2 regions of the Affinirhizobium gouqiense genome follow, and region 2 is predicted to be linked to the other one. Evidence: riboswitches for the same ligand, from Rfam matches in the RefSeq annotation. Region 2 holds a riboswitch; the other holds the start of a gene.
The links. Region 2 has a riboswitch for cobalamin ahead of QTJ18_RS03690 (ABC transporter substrate-binding protein). Riboswitches for the same ligand answer to the same signal wherever they lie in the genome.

Region 1 (7,389 bases), on a different replicon from region 2:
TAGGTGCCGGGCGCGGAACCGAAAATCCTTAGCGGCATCTCACCGTCCAGCCTTGCTTGTTCCGCCAGCGGATTGTCTCCTTCCGCCTCCTCGCGCGCCGCAATGGAACGGGTCGCACCATCAAGCAGCGCGATCAGCGAAGGGAACATGTCGCGAAACAGACCTGAAATGCGGAAGGTCACGTCGACGCGCGGGCGGCCGAGCTGGGCGGGCGGCAGGACTTCAATCCCGGTGACGCGGCCGGTGGCAGGGTCCTGGACCGGCCTTGCCCCCATCAGAGCCATTCCCTGGGCCACTTCCTCGCCGCCGCTGCGCAGGGTGGCACTGCCCCAGAGATCGATCACAAGGCGTCTCGGCCAGTCGCCGTGATCCTGCATATAGCGCCGGACCACCTCCTCGGCGGCCAGCCTGCCCAGCTCGAAGGCGGTCGGGGTCGGCATGGTGCGCGGATCGGATGCGAAGAGGTTGCGGCCGGTCGGCAAGACGTCACGCCGTCCACGGGCCGGCGCACCGGAAGGGCCAGGCCTGATATGATGGCCATCGAGCGCCGCCAGCAGCGCGTTCCGCTCTGCGGGAGCGCTTGCCAGCCGCAGGGGATCGCTGTCGGCGGGATCGGCGCGGCCGAAGACATGCTGGCCGTCCTTGATCGCGAAATCCTTGAGGTCGCAGAGGAAGGCGTCGATCCGCGACAGCGCCGTGTCCGGGTCCAGATCGCGGGAGATACCTGCCTCGGCGGCAAGACCGGTCTCCTCCGCCGCCTCGACGATCAAGCGGGCCAACCGATCGCGGCGGCGTCGATCCAGCCCGTCCGCCTGGGCATACTCGTCAACCAGCAGTTCCAGGCGCTGCTGGGACGGGGAAAGGCCAGCGCTTGCCAGAACCGGCGGCAGATGGCCGATCGTCAAGGCCGCGATCCGCCGCTTGGCGACCGCTGCCTCGCCAGGATTGGAGACGATGAAGGGATAGAGAACCGGCAAATGGCCGGTGACAATGTCCGGAAAGCAATCCTGCGCCAGCGCCACGGTCTTGCCCGGCAGCCATTCCAGCGTGCCATGCGCACCGAGATGAATGATGGCCTGGACGCCCAGCACATTCTGCAGGAAATCGCCAAAGGCCAGCAGTGCATGGCGCGGAGGACGGGCCGGGTCGTGATAATCGGTCCGCCTATCCTCTTCCCGGCCGCGATCCGGCGCCAGGGCAACGGTGACATTACCGAAGCGCAGGGCTCGGATGTGAAACAAGTCCTGGCCAATATCTTCGTCGGCTAAGGGCTCTCCCCAGGCGGAGGTGACGGCTTCCCGGGCATTTTGAGGAAGACCATCGAAAAAGGCTTGATAGCTGTCGGCCGAATGAGTCTCTGTCTGGCGCAGCAGGCGGTCCATCAGGTCCTTCGCATCCGCGGGAATGTCTGTAACCGCATAGCCCGCCTCTGCCAGATCCCGCAGCATCTGCAGCACGCTTTCCGGCACGTTGAGCCCGACGGCATAGCCGGTGCGGCCATCGGCGCCGGGATAATCCGGCATCAGGATGACAAGCCGGCGCTCCCGCCGGGGCGTTGCGTAAAGTTGGATGTGTCTGGCGATCCGCCTGGCGCTGGCCTCGACGCGGTCCGGCTCCGGACAATTGACAAGTCCTGTAAAGCCGAAATCCGCTACAGCCTCCCGTTCGGCCTTGAATGAGAGCGTCCCGGCCAGAATACGGCCGTCCAGCTCGGGCAGAACGACATGCATTGCAAGGTCCGACGGGCTGAGGCCGCGCTGGCTTTCCGCCCAGGCCTTGCGCCGCGTCGTGGCAATCACCGTCTGAAAGACGGGGATGCCCAGCACATCGAAAAGTGTCTCGCCATCCAGTTCGGCATTGCTGGCAAAGGCCGTGGTGGTTACGAGAGCCGCCGGTTTCAGCGGCATGAGCGAGTCGCGCAAAGCCTCCAGGACCGGCGCCTCCTTGAGCCCCGGCACGAAGATCGGCAGGACTGCGAGCCCGTGAGCCTCCAGCGCCGCCGTCAGCGCATCGATGGGCGCCACATCGCTCGCCAGAAGCATGGAGCGATAGAAGAGCAGCGGCAGGAGCGGCCTGTCCCCCTGTCCCTCCAGCGCCGCGGTAAGCGGGACTATGCCTTGATCGGGCCGGTAATAGCCGAATTTCGGCACGTCCAGCACGGGGGCGGGAGGGGCGGGCTCGCCGCCGCGTGCCTTTATCAAGAGCCGGCTTACGATCTGGTCCAGATTGTCCGGTCCGCCGGCGCGAAACAAAGCGAGGATAGAATGAATGTCTGAGGGATCGACGGTCGATGCGCCTTCCAGACGGTCATCGCGTTCGCTGCATTCGCCGGGCAGCAAATAAAGCGGGATGGAGCGTTCTCGCGCCAGGCTTGCCAGCTCATCGACCCCATAGCGCCAGCGATCATAGCCGCCAAGCACGCGCACCAGGATGAGCTTGGCGTGGCGCGCCACCTTGTCGATCCACAGATCGACCGACATGGGGTGGCGCAGGTCCGAAAGCTGAGCGAGACGCAGTGTTAAGCAAGCGTTGCGGGAGCGGTTCCAGGCTGCGGCAATACCGTTAAGATCGCTGTCGGTAAACGACAGCACCACCACATCACCCGGCGTCTGGTTCAGATCGACCGGCTCGATGAGATCGTCGAGCGACGAGGATGTGGTGGCGAGGATATGCATCAGGCGGCCAGAACTGCGCTGATCTTTGCCGCGTCTATGCCCTTTTCGCCGATCACCACCAATCGCGAGCGGCGGGCCTCCTGCGAGCCCCAGGGCCTGTCGAAATAATGGTTGACGCGCGGGCCGACGGCCTGGACCAGGAGCCGCATCGGCTTGCCGGCAACTTCCACATAACCTTTGATGCGCAGCACCTTCTGCGTTTCGGTCACATTCTGAATGCGCTGGCTGAGTGCCTCCGGGCTGGCGATCGCCGGGATGTCCAGCACGAAACTGTCGAAATCGTCATGCTCGTGATCAAGCTCGTCATCGTGATGCGTCTTGCGGTTTTCGATATCGTCCTCCACCGCAAGGCCAAGCCCGATGAAGATCGTCGGATCGATCGCGCCGTTTTCGGCGGTCACGATGCGCACCGCGCGCGGCAGATGGTCCTCGATATGGGCGCGGGCCCTGTCGAGATCCGCCGGCTCGAGAAGATCGGTCTTGGTGAGGACGACGAGATCGGCGCAGGCGATCTGGTCCTCGAAAACCTCTTCCACCGGGTCGTCATGATCGAGCGACTGATCTTCGGCACGCTGGGCAGCCAGCGCCTCCAAATCGTCGGCGATCCGGCCTTGCGCCAGGGCAAGTCCGTCCACGACCGCCACCACGCCATCGACCGTGACGCGGCTCTTGACGCTTGGCCACTGGAAGGCCTGAATCAGCGGTTTCGGCAAAGCCAGACCGGAGGTTTCAATCAGGATGTGGTCGACCCTCGGCTCCATTGCCAGGATCTTGTCGATCGCCGGCACGAAATCATCCGCCACGGTGCAGCAGATGCAGCCATTGGCCAGCTCGATGATATTGTCCTCCGGGCAGCTGTCGATGCCGCAGCTCTTGAGGATTTCGCCATCGATGCCGACATCGCCGAATTCATTGACGATGACGGCGAGCCGCTTGCCGGTGATCGTCTGGAGCGCATTGCGCAGCAGTGTCGTCTTGCCGGCGCCGAGAAAGCCGGTCACGACGGTACAGGGCACACGGGTAAGCGATGGGGTCATGATGGCGGTCCTTCAGATCTTGTTCGATATGGATTGCAGGGGTGGCATGCGAGCGATCATGCCGCGCTTCAAGGCGTCGGGTCTCCCCTTCCAGGGCATCAGCCCATCGGCGGAGGCGGCAAGCAGGCGTGCGCCGTCCAAAAGATCGCCGGCGGAATCGAGGCTGAGATCGCCGAAGACATAGGACCAGCCATCGGCCCTCTGGATGGCGGCGCTCAGGCCGCGCTTGCAATTGGCAAGGCAGGCGACGGCGCGCACGTCCACATCCGGCGCCTGCAGGCTCCTGGCTGCATCGGCAAGCCTGGCGCCGGCGCGCGGCTGGTCTGAAGCTTCGCTGCCGTCACGGCAGGTCTCGCAGACATAGACGACCACGCGCGGCGCCTCGCCTGCACTGGAATTGGTCCGGTCCGGTTTGGTCGAAAGATCCAAAACTCCACCCCATGTGTTCATCATAGCGGGGTGCGTCCACGACGGATCTGCGATCCGCATGGGTGGTCACGTCCCTTCCGGAGCACCCCGCCCGGCTGGACTTTACTTCCTCAACGGCAGGTCTCCTGGCTCGCGGTTCATGGTCCGGACACCGCCTTCCCGAAGCTCGCGCTCCAGTGGCATTTCGCGCCGGACGATCCAGCCCTTGCGGGCGGAGGCCGCTTACAGTTGCGGGGGCAGCCGTGGTTTTGGGGCAGAGCACCGCACCACGTTCCCTCTTAGCTTTCCCCGTTGCCGGGGAAAGACCGTTGCAGGGTTCACTATGCGTTTGCGCAAGCCCGTGTCAATGGCGCATTGCCGATGGTCTGCTTTCGACTATAGTCCGGCGCTTCGTGGAACAGGCATGGAAGGAGCGGCCGATGAAGGAGATCGAGGAGCACGAGGCAGAGCGCCATCGCCGCAAGATGGAGAACCGCAAAGCGGTCCAGGATGCCGAAGTCGCATCGAAAACCATCGAGAAGGGCCTGTTGATCGTCAATACCGGGCCGGGCAAGGGAAAATCCACGGCCGCCTTCGGGCTTGCTCTGCGCATGCTCGGCCATGGTCGCAAGGTGGCGGTGGTGCAGTTCATCAAGGGCGCCTGGGATACGGGGGAACGCGTGGCGCTGGAGGCCTTTGGCGAACGCGTGCTGTGGCACACGATGGGCGAGGGTTTCACCTGGGATACGCAGGACCTGAAGCGCGATGTTGCGGCCGCCGGACGGGCATGGGAGATGGCCAAGGAGATGATGGCGCTGCCGGAGGTGGGTCTCCTCATTCTCGACGAAATCAACATCGCCCTGCGATACGACTATCTCGATCTCGAAACGGTCATTGCAACCCTTAGCGCCCGCAGGCCCGATCTGCATGTGATCGCCACCGGCCGCAATGCCAAGGCACCGCTGATCGAGGCGGCCGATATGGTAACGGAGATGACGCTGGTGAAGCATCACTTCAAGGCCGGCGTGAAGGCTCAGGCGGGTATCGAATTCTGATGACGCAGCGGCTCGCCAGGACCCTGATGTTCCAAGGCACCGGTTCGGATGTCGGGAAGTCGCTGGTGGTGGCGGGCCTGGCGCGCGCTTTCACGCTCCGCGGGCTCCGCGTCATGCCGTTCAAGCCGCAGAACATGTCGAACAATGCGGCGGTGACGGATGATGGCGGCGAGATCGGCCGGGCACAGGCCTTGCAGGCGCGGGCGGCCCGGATGCCGCTTTCCGTCCACATGAACCCTGTGCTCCTGAAGCCGCAAAGCGAGGTGGGCGCGCAACTCGTCGTGCAGGGGCAGGTCGAGGGCAATGCCCGCGCCGCCGAATATCAGCAGATCAAAGCCCGCCTGATGCCGCGCGTGCTGGAGAGTTTCGACCGCCTGAAGGCAAAGGCCGATCTGGTGCTGGTGGAAGGAGCCGGCAGCGCCTCGGAGATCAACCTGCGCCGCAACGATATCGCCAATATGGGTTTTGCCCGCGCAGCAAACGTGCCGGTCGTGCTGATCGGCGATATCGATCGCGGCGGCGTCATTGCAAGCCTCGCCGGCACCAGGACGGTCCTCGACCCGGCGGATGCCGCTCTCATCGAAGGCTTCATCGTCAATCGCTTCCGCGGCGACCCCAGTCTGTTTGCCGATGGCATGCGGATGATCGAGGCCTTCACCGGCTGGAACCCGATCGGTCTCCTGCCGCATTTTGCCGACGCCATGCGGCTGCCGGCGGAAGATGCGCTGGCGCTGAATTCGGTGCCCGTCTCCAAAGCTTTTGCGCAGATCCGCATCGCGGTGCCCATTCTGCCGCATGTGTCGAATTTCGACGACCTTGATCCGCTCGATGCGGAGCCGGCGGTGGAACTCGTCCGGGTGCGGCCGGGCGGCGTGCTGCCGGCGGATGCCGATCTCGTCCTGCTTTTGGGATCGAAGGCGACGATCGCCGATCTGAAAGTGCTGAAATCCGCCGGCTTCGACATTGATATCGCCGCCCATCTGCGCCGGGGCAAGCCGGTGATCGGCCTGTGCGGCGGTTACCAGATGCTGGGAAAACATGTGGCCGACCCGGACGGGATCGAAGGTCCGGCCGGTGCCATGGAGCCGGGCCTCGGCCTCCTCGATGTCGAGACGCGGCTGACAGGCGACAAGCGACTGGTGGCGGTCACGGGCCGCACAGCCGATGGCAATTCCTTTGCCGGCTATGAAATGCATGTGGGCGAGACCGTGGGTGGTGACTGCCTTCGCCCCTTCGCCGACATCATGGGCCGCAGAGAGGGCGCCGTTTCTGCCTCAGGCCTTGTCTCGGGCACCTATGTGCACGGCTTGTTTGCCGATGACGGGCAGCGATCCGCCTGGCTGAAGCGGCTCGGGGGTGCGCCCTCGCAGCTCCATTACGAACAGGGTGTCGAAGAGGTCCTGGATCGGCTGGCCCGGCATATCGAGCAGCATCTCGATCTCGACAGGCTGCTTACCATAGCGCGGTGAGGCCGTCTGCCAGAAGGCCGAAGAGAATGATCAGCAGCAGGTCTGCAATGCGGGACAGGCTGAGCGCGCGCATGATATCCTCGGCTGTGGCTGCACGGCGACCGCCTTCGCCCATCACATGGTCTTCGACGAGAACGCCGTCATAGATGCGCGGACCGGCAAGTCCGAGGCCGAGGGCGCCCGCCATGGCGGCCTCCGGCCAGCCGGCATTCGGCGATTTGTGCTTGCCGGCATCCCGGCGGACGGCGGCCCAGGCGCCGCGCGGCGATGTTCCCGGCACGAGACAGGCTGCTGCGATGAACAGCAGGGCCGTCAGACGCGAGGCCGGCAGGTTGACGAGGTCGTCGAAGCGGGCAGCGGCCCAGCCGAAGGCGCCGTAGCGGGCATTTCTGTGCCCAATCATGCTGTCGGCCGTATTGGTGGCCTTGTAGAGAGCCGCGCCGGGCAGGCCGAGCAGGCCGAGCCAGAGCGCCGGCGCGGTGATGCCGTCTGAAAAGTTTTCCGCCAGGCTTTCAATGGCCGCCCGGCTCACCCCGGCCTCGTCCAGCTGATCCGGATCCCGCCCGACGATCATCGAGACCGCTTTGCGACCCGCCTCGATCCCGCCTGTCTCCAGGGCAATGGCCACGGCGCGCACATGGCTTTCCAGGCTTTTCTGGGCAATCAGGCTGGAGGCCACCACCGCCAGCAGCAAAATGCCGAAGGGCAGGAGAAGGACGGATCGCTCGATGAGGAACGACACCAT
Region 2 (7,389 bases):
GACCGGGATGACATAGGCGAAACGGCCCAAGAGCATCGCAATGCCGAGTGTGCTGTTGTACCAGAGCGTGTTGCCGGAGAGCCCGCCAAAGGCGGAGCCGTTATTGCCGGCTGCCGAGGTGAACGCGTAGAGGATCTCCGACAGCCCGTGCGGGCCCGCGGTCCCGATGCTGGAGACGGCGATGGGAAGCAGGGCGGAGACGGCGGTGAAGCCGAGAATGGCGAGCGGCAGGATGAGGATTGCCAGCATGGCGAATGTCATCTCCCGGCCCTCGATCTTCTTGCCGAGAAATTCCGGCGTCCGCCCGACCATCAGACCGGCAACGAACACCGACAGAAGCGCAAAGACGAGAAGGCCGTATAGCCCCGATCCCACACCGCCCGGCAGCACCTCGCCAAGCTGGATCAGGAACATCGGCACAAGGCCGCCGAGTCCGGTAAACGAGCCATGCATGCCGTTGACCCCGCCGTCCGAAAGGCCGGTGGTGACGGCGGCATACAGGGCCGTCATGGCCTGGCCGAAGCGCAGCTCCTTGCCTTCCATATTGCCGAGTGCCGGATCGACGCCGAGCGCCGTCAGGATCGTATTGCCCTGCGCCTCCGCATGATAGGTGACCGCGACGGCCGGGATCAGGAGAAGCGCGATCGCCGCAATCAAGGCCCAGCCTTGCCGCCGATTTCCCACCATTTCGCCGAACGTGAAGACGAGGCCGGCCGAAAGCGAGAGCATTGCGAAAATGTTCAGATAGTTGGACCAGGCCGTCGGATTCTCGAAAGGATGTGCCGCATTGGCATTGAAGAAGCCGCCGCCATTCGTGCCCAATTGCTTGATGGCTTCCTGCGATGCCACGGGGCCAAGCGAGATGACCTGCTGCGGGCCTTCCAGCGTGGTCGCCGACACCGCCGCCTCCAGCGTCTGCGGCAGGCCCATCGCCACGAAGGCGATCGCCGTAATGCAGGCGATGGGAAGCAGGACGTAAAGCGTGGCACGGGTGAGATCCACCCAGAAATGACCGAGCGTGGAGACTTTCGAACGGGCCAGTGCGCGCGTAAAGGCGATCGCCATGGCCATGCCGGTTGCCGCCGAGAGGAAATTCTGGACGGTCAGCCCGGCCATTTGGCTGAAATGGCTGAGCGTCGTCTCACCCGCATAATTCTGCCAGTTGGTATTGGTGACGAAGGAGACCGCCGTGTTGAACGACAGATCGGGCGCCACGCCGACAAAACCCTGCGGATTGAGCGGCAGATAGGCCTGCAGGCGCAGGATGGCGTAAAGGCCGAGAAAGCCGCAGAGGGAGAAGACCAGCATGGACAGCGTATAGCCAAGCCAGGTCTGCTCCTTGTCGGCACGAATGCCGGACATGCGGTAGAGGGCCTGCTCGCAAGGCCGCAGGACCGGTGAGAGGAGCGTCGGATCGCCGGCGAACACTTTGGCCATGTAGAGGCCCAGCGGCTTGATGGCGATCAGCACGGCGAGGAAGAGGAGGCCGATCTGCAGCCACCCGAGAATAGTCATGAGGAAATCTCCTGGAGGATCAGAAGCGCTCGGGACGCAGAAGCGTGACCACGAGATAGATGCCGAGACCGATTGCCACGGCGAGACCAAGAAGGGCTTCGAACATGATTGCCGGCCTCACAGACGATCAAGGGCAAGGGCATAGGCGCCAAGTGCGAGCAGCGTGCCGCAGCCGAGCAGAAGGAAGAGGGTGTCAAGCATGGGTGTTCTCCTGTTGATGGCAGGAAACTTATCCGGGCCTGCGGTCAGGCTTCGATGGCGAAGGCGAGCCCACGACATCAAGAAAACATAAAGAGGCGAGATTTTGTTATAACATTACAATAACCCTTGACGGATGTTATAGTGTTACGTATGTCTCCGCGTGACGCAAAGGCGCCATTGAGGCGAGCAGGGCCAGGTGAAGGGCGAGCAAAGGCATCGCCTGCGGCCGTGCCAGGCAGGACGATAAAGAGACGCGAGGATGGGACAGTATGATGGCACAAGAGGCGCCGGAACGCGCGACTGGCCTATCGCCAGGAGCCCTACCCTGCCGATCGTCTCGCAACAGGCCTTGACCTGATGATGAGAACCTCGTTATCTCACTGCGACGGTTCCCCGATCCAGTATCGAAGGGGATTAATAGGGAACACGGTGAGACCCCCTTTTCGGGTCAATGCCGTGGCTGCCCCCGCAACTGTAAGCGGATTGTCGTTCATCCTCGTGGCCTTGCGCCATGCCACTGTACAGATTTGTACGGGAAGGCAGATGAGCGGCGGATATTCGTGAGCCAGGAGACCTGCCGTCAAACACTGATCCATCGTCACGGGCGGGGATGCCCGAGCAGGAGTAATGCCATGTTGACCACCAGCGCCCTCCGGCGCCGAATCATGCTGGTTTTCCCAGATCCAAGTCCCTGTCCGGTCACGCGACTGATCGGAGCCAACTTCGCTGTATCCGCCGCGTCTTGCGGCCTTTGATCCTGTCTGGGGAAATCATGAAAATGCTCATCCAAAACCTGCTTCGCGCGGGCGTGTTCTTCTCGTCCTTTGCGATTGGCGCGGCCGCCTTCGTCCTTGCTCCGGCTCAAGCCGCAGCGGTGGAGACGACCTATCCGCTGACGCTCAGCAATTGCGGCCGCACCATCGTCGTTCAACGCGCGCCGACGCGGACGGTGTCGATCGGCCAGAGCAGCACGGAGATCCTCTATCTGCTCGGCCTCTCGGACAAGGTGGTGGGAACGGCGCTCTGGGTCAGCCCGGTGCTGAAGCAGTTCGAGGCCGTCAATGCCGGGATCGACCGGCTGGCGGATAATGATCCAAGCTTCGAGAGCGTCCTTTCCAAGAAGCCCGATCTGGTGACGGTTCAATTTCAATGGCAGGTGGGACCGGAAGGGGTCGTTGCCAAGCCGGAGCAGTTCGAGGAACTGAACATTCCGGTTTATACCTCTCCTTCCGATTGCGCGGACAAGGAGAATTCGGCGGCCAGCGACGGCGTTCGCCACCAGCCCTTCACGATGGATCAGGTTTACAAGGAGATCCGCGAGCTGGCGATGATCTACAATGTCCAGGCCAAGGGCGAGGAACTGGTTGCGGACCTGCAGCGCCGCGAGGCGGCTGCCCGTGCCAAGATCGCTTCGGCCAAGGGCAAATTGTCCGCCGTTTTCTGGTTCTCCAGCGCCGCCGGCGCCGATCCCTATGTCGCCGGCCGGAATGGCGCGCCGGGCTATATCATGTCCGCCCTCGGCATCGACAACATCATCAAGACCGATGACGAATGGCCGACCGTGGGATGGGAAACGATCGCCAAGGCGGATCCCTCCATCATCGTGGCGGGCGCCATGGATCGTCGCCGCTATCCGCTCGACAGCCTGCAGGCAAAACTGGACTTCCTCAAGAATGATCCGGTGGCAAGCCTCATGCCGGCAGTCAGGCAAGGCCATGTCTTTTCCATGGATGCGCAGGCGATGAACCCGACGATCCGGACGATCGACGGCATTGAAGCGCTGGCAAACGACATCGCTCACGCCGGTCTTGCGCAGTGAGCCGGATCCGGGGACCGGTCAGGCGCGGCGTGGCGATACTCGCCGCGCTCGTCCTTCTGCTCCTGGCGCTGTGGATGGGGGCTGCCATCGGTGAAACCTCCATCCCCTTCGCGACGGTCGCGCAGACGGTGGCCAATCGTCTGTGGAATGCCGGCTATCCTCTCGAGCCCATCGACGAGGGCATTGTCTGGAGCTATCGGCTCAGCCGTGCCGTCGTGGCGGCATCCTGCGGAACGGCCCTTGCCTTGTCGGGGGCGGTTCTGCAATCCCTGCTGCGCAACCCGCTGGCGGATCCGTATATTCTCGGCATTTCCGCCGGCGCGTCGACCGGTGCGGTCTGCGTCGCCATTCTCGGCCTGGGGGCCGGCCTGCTGACTTTGCCTCTCGGCGCGTTTCTCGGCGCGCTCCTCGCCTTTGCGCTGATCAGCCTTCTCGCCGTCAAGGCGGGGCGCGGCACGGCATCCATCATTCTGGCGGGCGTCGCCGGGTCGCAGCTCTTCAACGCCCTCACCTCCTTCATCGTCACCAAGGCGGCCACCGCGGAACAGGCACGCGGCATCATGTTCTGGCTGCTCGGCAACCTCTCGGGCGTTCGCTGGCCGGATGCCTGGCTTGCCGTGCCTGCCGCCGTCATCGGCCTGCTGGTCTGCCTGTGGCACTCGCGCGCGCTCGACGGTTTCACCTTCGGATCGGAATCGGCGGCATCGCTCGGCATCTCCGTCCGGCGCACCTATCTGGCGCTGGTCGGCGTCTCGGCCATGATGACCGCCACCATGGTGGCGATCGTCGGCTCGATCGGTTTTGTCGGGCTTGTCATCCCGCATGCGGCGCGTGCTCTGGTCGGGGTGCGCCACAGCGTTCTCCTGCCGGCGACGGCTCTCATCGGGGCCGTCTTCATGATCGTCGCCGATATCCTGTCGCGGATCATCATTCCCGGCCAGGTCCTGCCGATCGGCGTCATCACCGCCTTGTTCGGCGCACCGGCCTTCGCCATCATCCTGGTTCAGAGGAGAGGTCGCACATGACACTCGAAGCACATCGCTTATCGTGGTCGAGCGGGAATGCCGAAATCGTTCGCGACGTCTCCCTCTGCGTCCGGTCCGGCGAATTCCTGGGCATTATCGGGCCGAACGGATCAGGCAAGACGAGCCTGATGTTGATGATGGCCGGCGTGCGAAAACCAAGCTCCGGCGAAATGCGGCTCGATGGCGAGCCGATCGGCAGCCTTGGCCGGCGCGCCGTGGCGCAGCGCCTCGCTTTGGTGGAGCAACAGGCGGAGACAGGCGAGAGGATCACCGCCAGGCAGGCGGTGGAGCTTGGCCGCACGCCCTATCTTTCGCCTTTGTCGCCCTGGTCGCAGCATCACGATGCCGTCGTCGACGCCGCGCTCGACAATGTCGACATGGCCCATCTTGCAAACCGCGCCTGGCATACCCTGTCGGGCGGCGAGCGACAGCGCCTGCATATCGCCCGCGCGCTGGCGCAGGAGCCGGACATCCTGCTGCTCGACGAACCCACCAACCACCTGGACATAGGCCACCAGATCGGGCTCCTGGATCTCGTCAAGAAGCAGAGGCTGACGGTGGTCGCGGCGCTACACGACCTCAACCACGCTGCCCTTTTCTGCGACCGCATCGCCTTGATGCAGGGCGGACGCCTTGTGGCGTTGGGACGTCCCCAAGAGGTTCTGACGGTTCAGACCGTCAGGGAGGTTTTCGGCGTCGAGGCGGAGATCGAGCCCGACCGCGACGGCATCCTGCACCTGCGCTTTCTTCCGCGCGGCGTGGCTTGCGCGACGTCACGGATATCGGCCCCGGCGCCCCTGCGGCCGGCTGCAGGTGCATGATCATGGCCCTCTCCAATCACGACCTGAAAGAAGACATCCGGGACTACTGGTCCCGCCGATCGGCAACATTCGACCTCGCCTTCGGCCACCGCATTCCGCCCGGTCCGGAAATGGATGCCTGGGCGGCCGCGGTCAGGGCCGCGATCGGGGCGGAGCCGAAACGGGTCCTGGAGCTGGCATGCGGGACGGGAGAAGTCACGAATGTTCTTTTGTCGCTTGGCCATGACGTGACGGCGCTCGATTTTTCCGAGGCCATGCTCTCCGTTGCGCGCGCCAAGCACGCCGGGAACCCGCGTGCCCGCTTTCTCCTTGCCGATGCCGAAGAGACGATGGAGCCGGACGCCGCTTACGACGCCGTTATCTGCCGCCATCTGGTCTGGACGCTCACGCGGCCCGAGCAGGCCTTTGCCGACTGGTTCCGCGTGCTGCGGCCGGGGGGACGGCTGCTGATCTTCGACGGCAACTGGGCAAGCCATGCGCCGCTCGGCCGGGCGGCAAACCTCGCCATCCGGCTTCTGGAGACAGTCATCGGTCCCGACCCGCATTATGACGGCGCCATGAGCGAGGCTCATTCCGCAATCATGCAGCGCCTTCCCTTCGGCAGCGGCCTGACGCCTGAAAGCATCGAACCCTTGTTGGGTGCGGCCGGCTTTCGCTTTGCCTCGATCCACAGTGGCGCCGCAATCCGCGCCGCCCAAAGGAAGAAAGCCGATCTCCGCAACCGTCTTCGCACCTTTCTCTATCGCCGCTTCATCCTGACCGCGATCCGTCCGGATGACCGTGATGAAAGGAAAGGGAGTGAGCGGGCTGTCCGGCAAGATCCTTGAACAGCCGCCTCGGTTCGATGCCAATCGCCGCGCCGTCCGCAGAGAGATGTTTGGGGTGTTATTCTGTCTTTTCGTGGTAAGCCTTGCTCACCACACCCGAAACCACTGCGCCTGTCGCGCGGCCTAATTCCCGCGACGCGCCCGGTCAGGATGATCCATGCCCGACACCAAATCCCCGATACTGGTCTTTGATGGCCATAACGACATCCTGTCGCGCCTGATGAGCGAGAGTCGAAAGAACCCGACACCCATGGAAGCGCGGTTTCTGCAAGGCGATCCCCATCTCCACATCGATCTGCCGCGCGCTCGCACCGGCGGGCTCGCCGGAGGCCTTTGCGCCGTCTACGTGCCCTCCCCCGGCCGTCATCCCGACCAGAACGGCGATCTGCCGCAGGTGGAGCGGGCCTCGGCGCTGGACCAGACGCTTGCGCAAGCCGCACTGCTGCGCCGCCTGGAGGCCGCCTCCGACGCAGCATTGCGCATCTGCCGGTCCGCGGCCGAGATCCGTTACTGCCTGGAGGCCGGCATATTCGCCGCGGTTTTCCACATCGAAGGCTTCGAAGCGGCCGGACCGGACCTCGATCTGCTCGAAGTCCTGCACGCGGCTGGCCTGGCGAGCCTCGGGCCTGTCTGGAGCCGGCCGAACATTTTCGCGCATGGCGTTCCTTTCCGCTTCGGTCATTCGCCGGATATTGGCCCGGGCCTGACAAATGCCGGCCGCGACCTGGTACGAGCCTGCAACCGCCTGAAGATCATGATCGACCTGTCGCACATGAATGATGCCGGCTTCTGGGACGTGGCGCGCCTTTCAGATGCGCCGCTGGTGGCCTCGCATTCCAATGCCTTCGCCATCTGCCCCCACAGCCGCAATGCCACGGATCGGCAACTCGATGCCATTCGGGACACGCAGGGCCTGATCGGCCTGAACTTCGGCGTCCGCTTTCTCCATCCGCAAGGGGTGATGGATGCCGAACTGGAGCTTGCAGTCATGGTTCGCCACATTGATTATCTTGTGGAGCGGGTGGGAATCGACCACGTGGCCTTCGGCTCGGATTTCGACGGCACACTGATCTCCCGAAAGATCGGCAGTGCCGAAGGCCTGCCGCGTCTGATCGATGCGCTGCGCCAGGCTGGCTATGATGACGACGCGCTGGAAAAAATCGGCCACCGCAACTGGATTG

Region 1: linked by a shared signal. The riboswitch ahead of QTJ18_RS20820 (DUF1636 family protein) and the one ahead of QTJ18_RS03690 (ABC transporter substrate-binding protein) in region 2 are both predicted to bind cobalamin.

The regions. Positions count from the first base shown of each region.
Region 1 is NZ_CP129382.1:2,621,535-2,628,923, reverse strand. It holds gene cobN (cobaltochelatase subunit CobN) at 1-2,675, opposite strand, end outside; gene cobW (cobalamin biosynthesis protein CobW) at 2,675-3,712, opposite strand; gene QTJ18_RS20820 (DUF1636 family protein) at 3,725-4,162, opposite strand; cobalamin riboswitch at 4,240-4,466, opposite strand; gene cobO (cob(I)yrinic acid a,c-diamide adenosyltransferase) at 4,561-5,175, shown strand; gene QTJ18_RS20810 (cobyric acid synthase) at 5,175-6,644, shown strand; gene cbiB (adenosylcobinamide-phosphate synthase CbiB) at 6,628-7,389, opposite strand, start outside.
Region 2 is NZ_CP129381.1:504,167-511,555, reverse strand. It holds gene kdpA (potassium-transporting ATPase subunit KdpA) at 1-1,515, opposite strand, end outside; gene kdpF (K(+)-transporting ATPase subunit F) at 1,535-1,636, opposite strand; cobalamin riboswitch at 2,088-2,312, shown strand; gene QTJ18_RS03690 (ABC transporter substrate-binding protein) at 2,495-3,535, shown strand; gene QTJ18_RS03685 (FecCD family ABC transporter permease) at 3,610-4,560, shown strand; gene QTJ18_RS03680 (ABC transporter ATP-binding protein) at 4,557-5,381, shown strand; gene QTJ18_RS03675 (class I SAM-dependent methyltransferase) at 5,384-6,208, shown strand; gene QTJ18_RS03670 (dipeptidase) at 6,366-7,389, shown strand, end outside.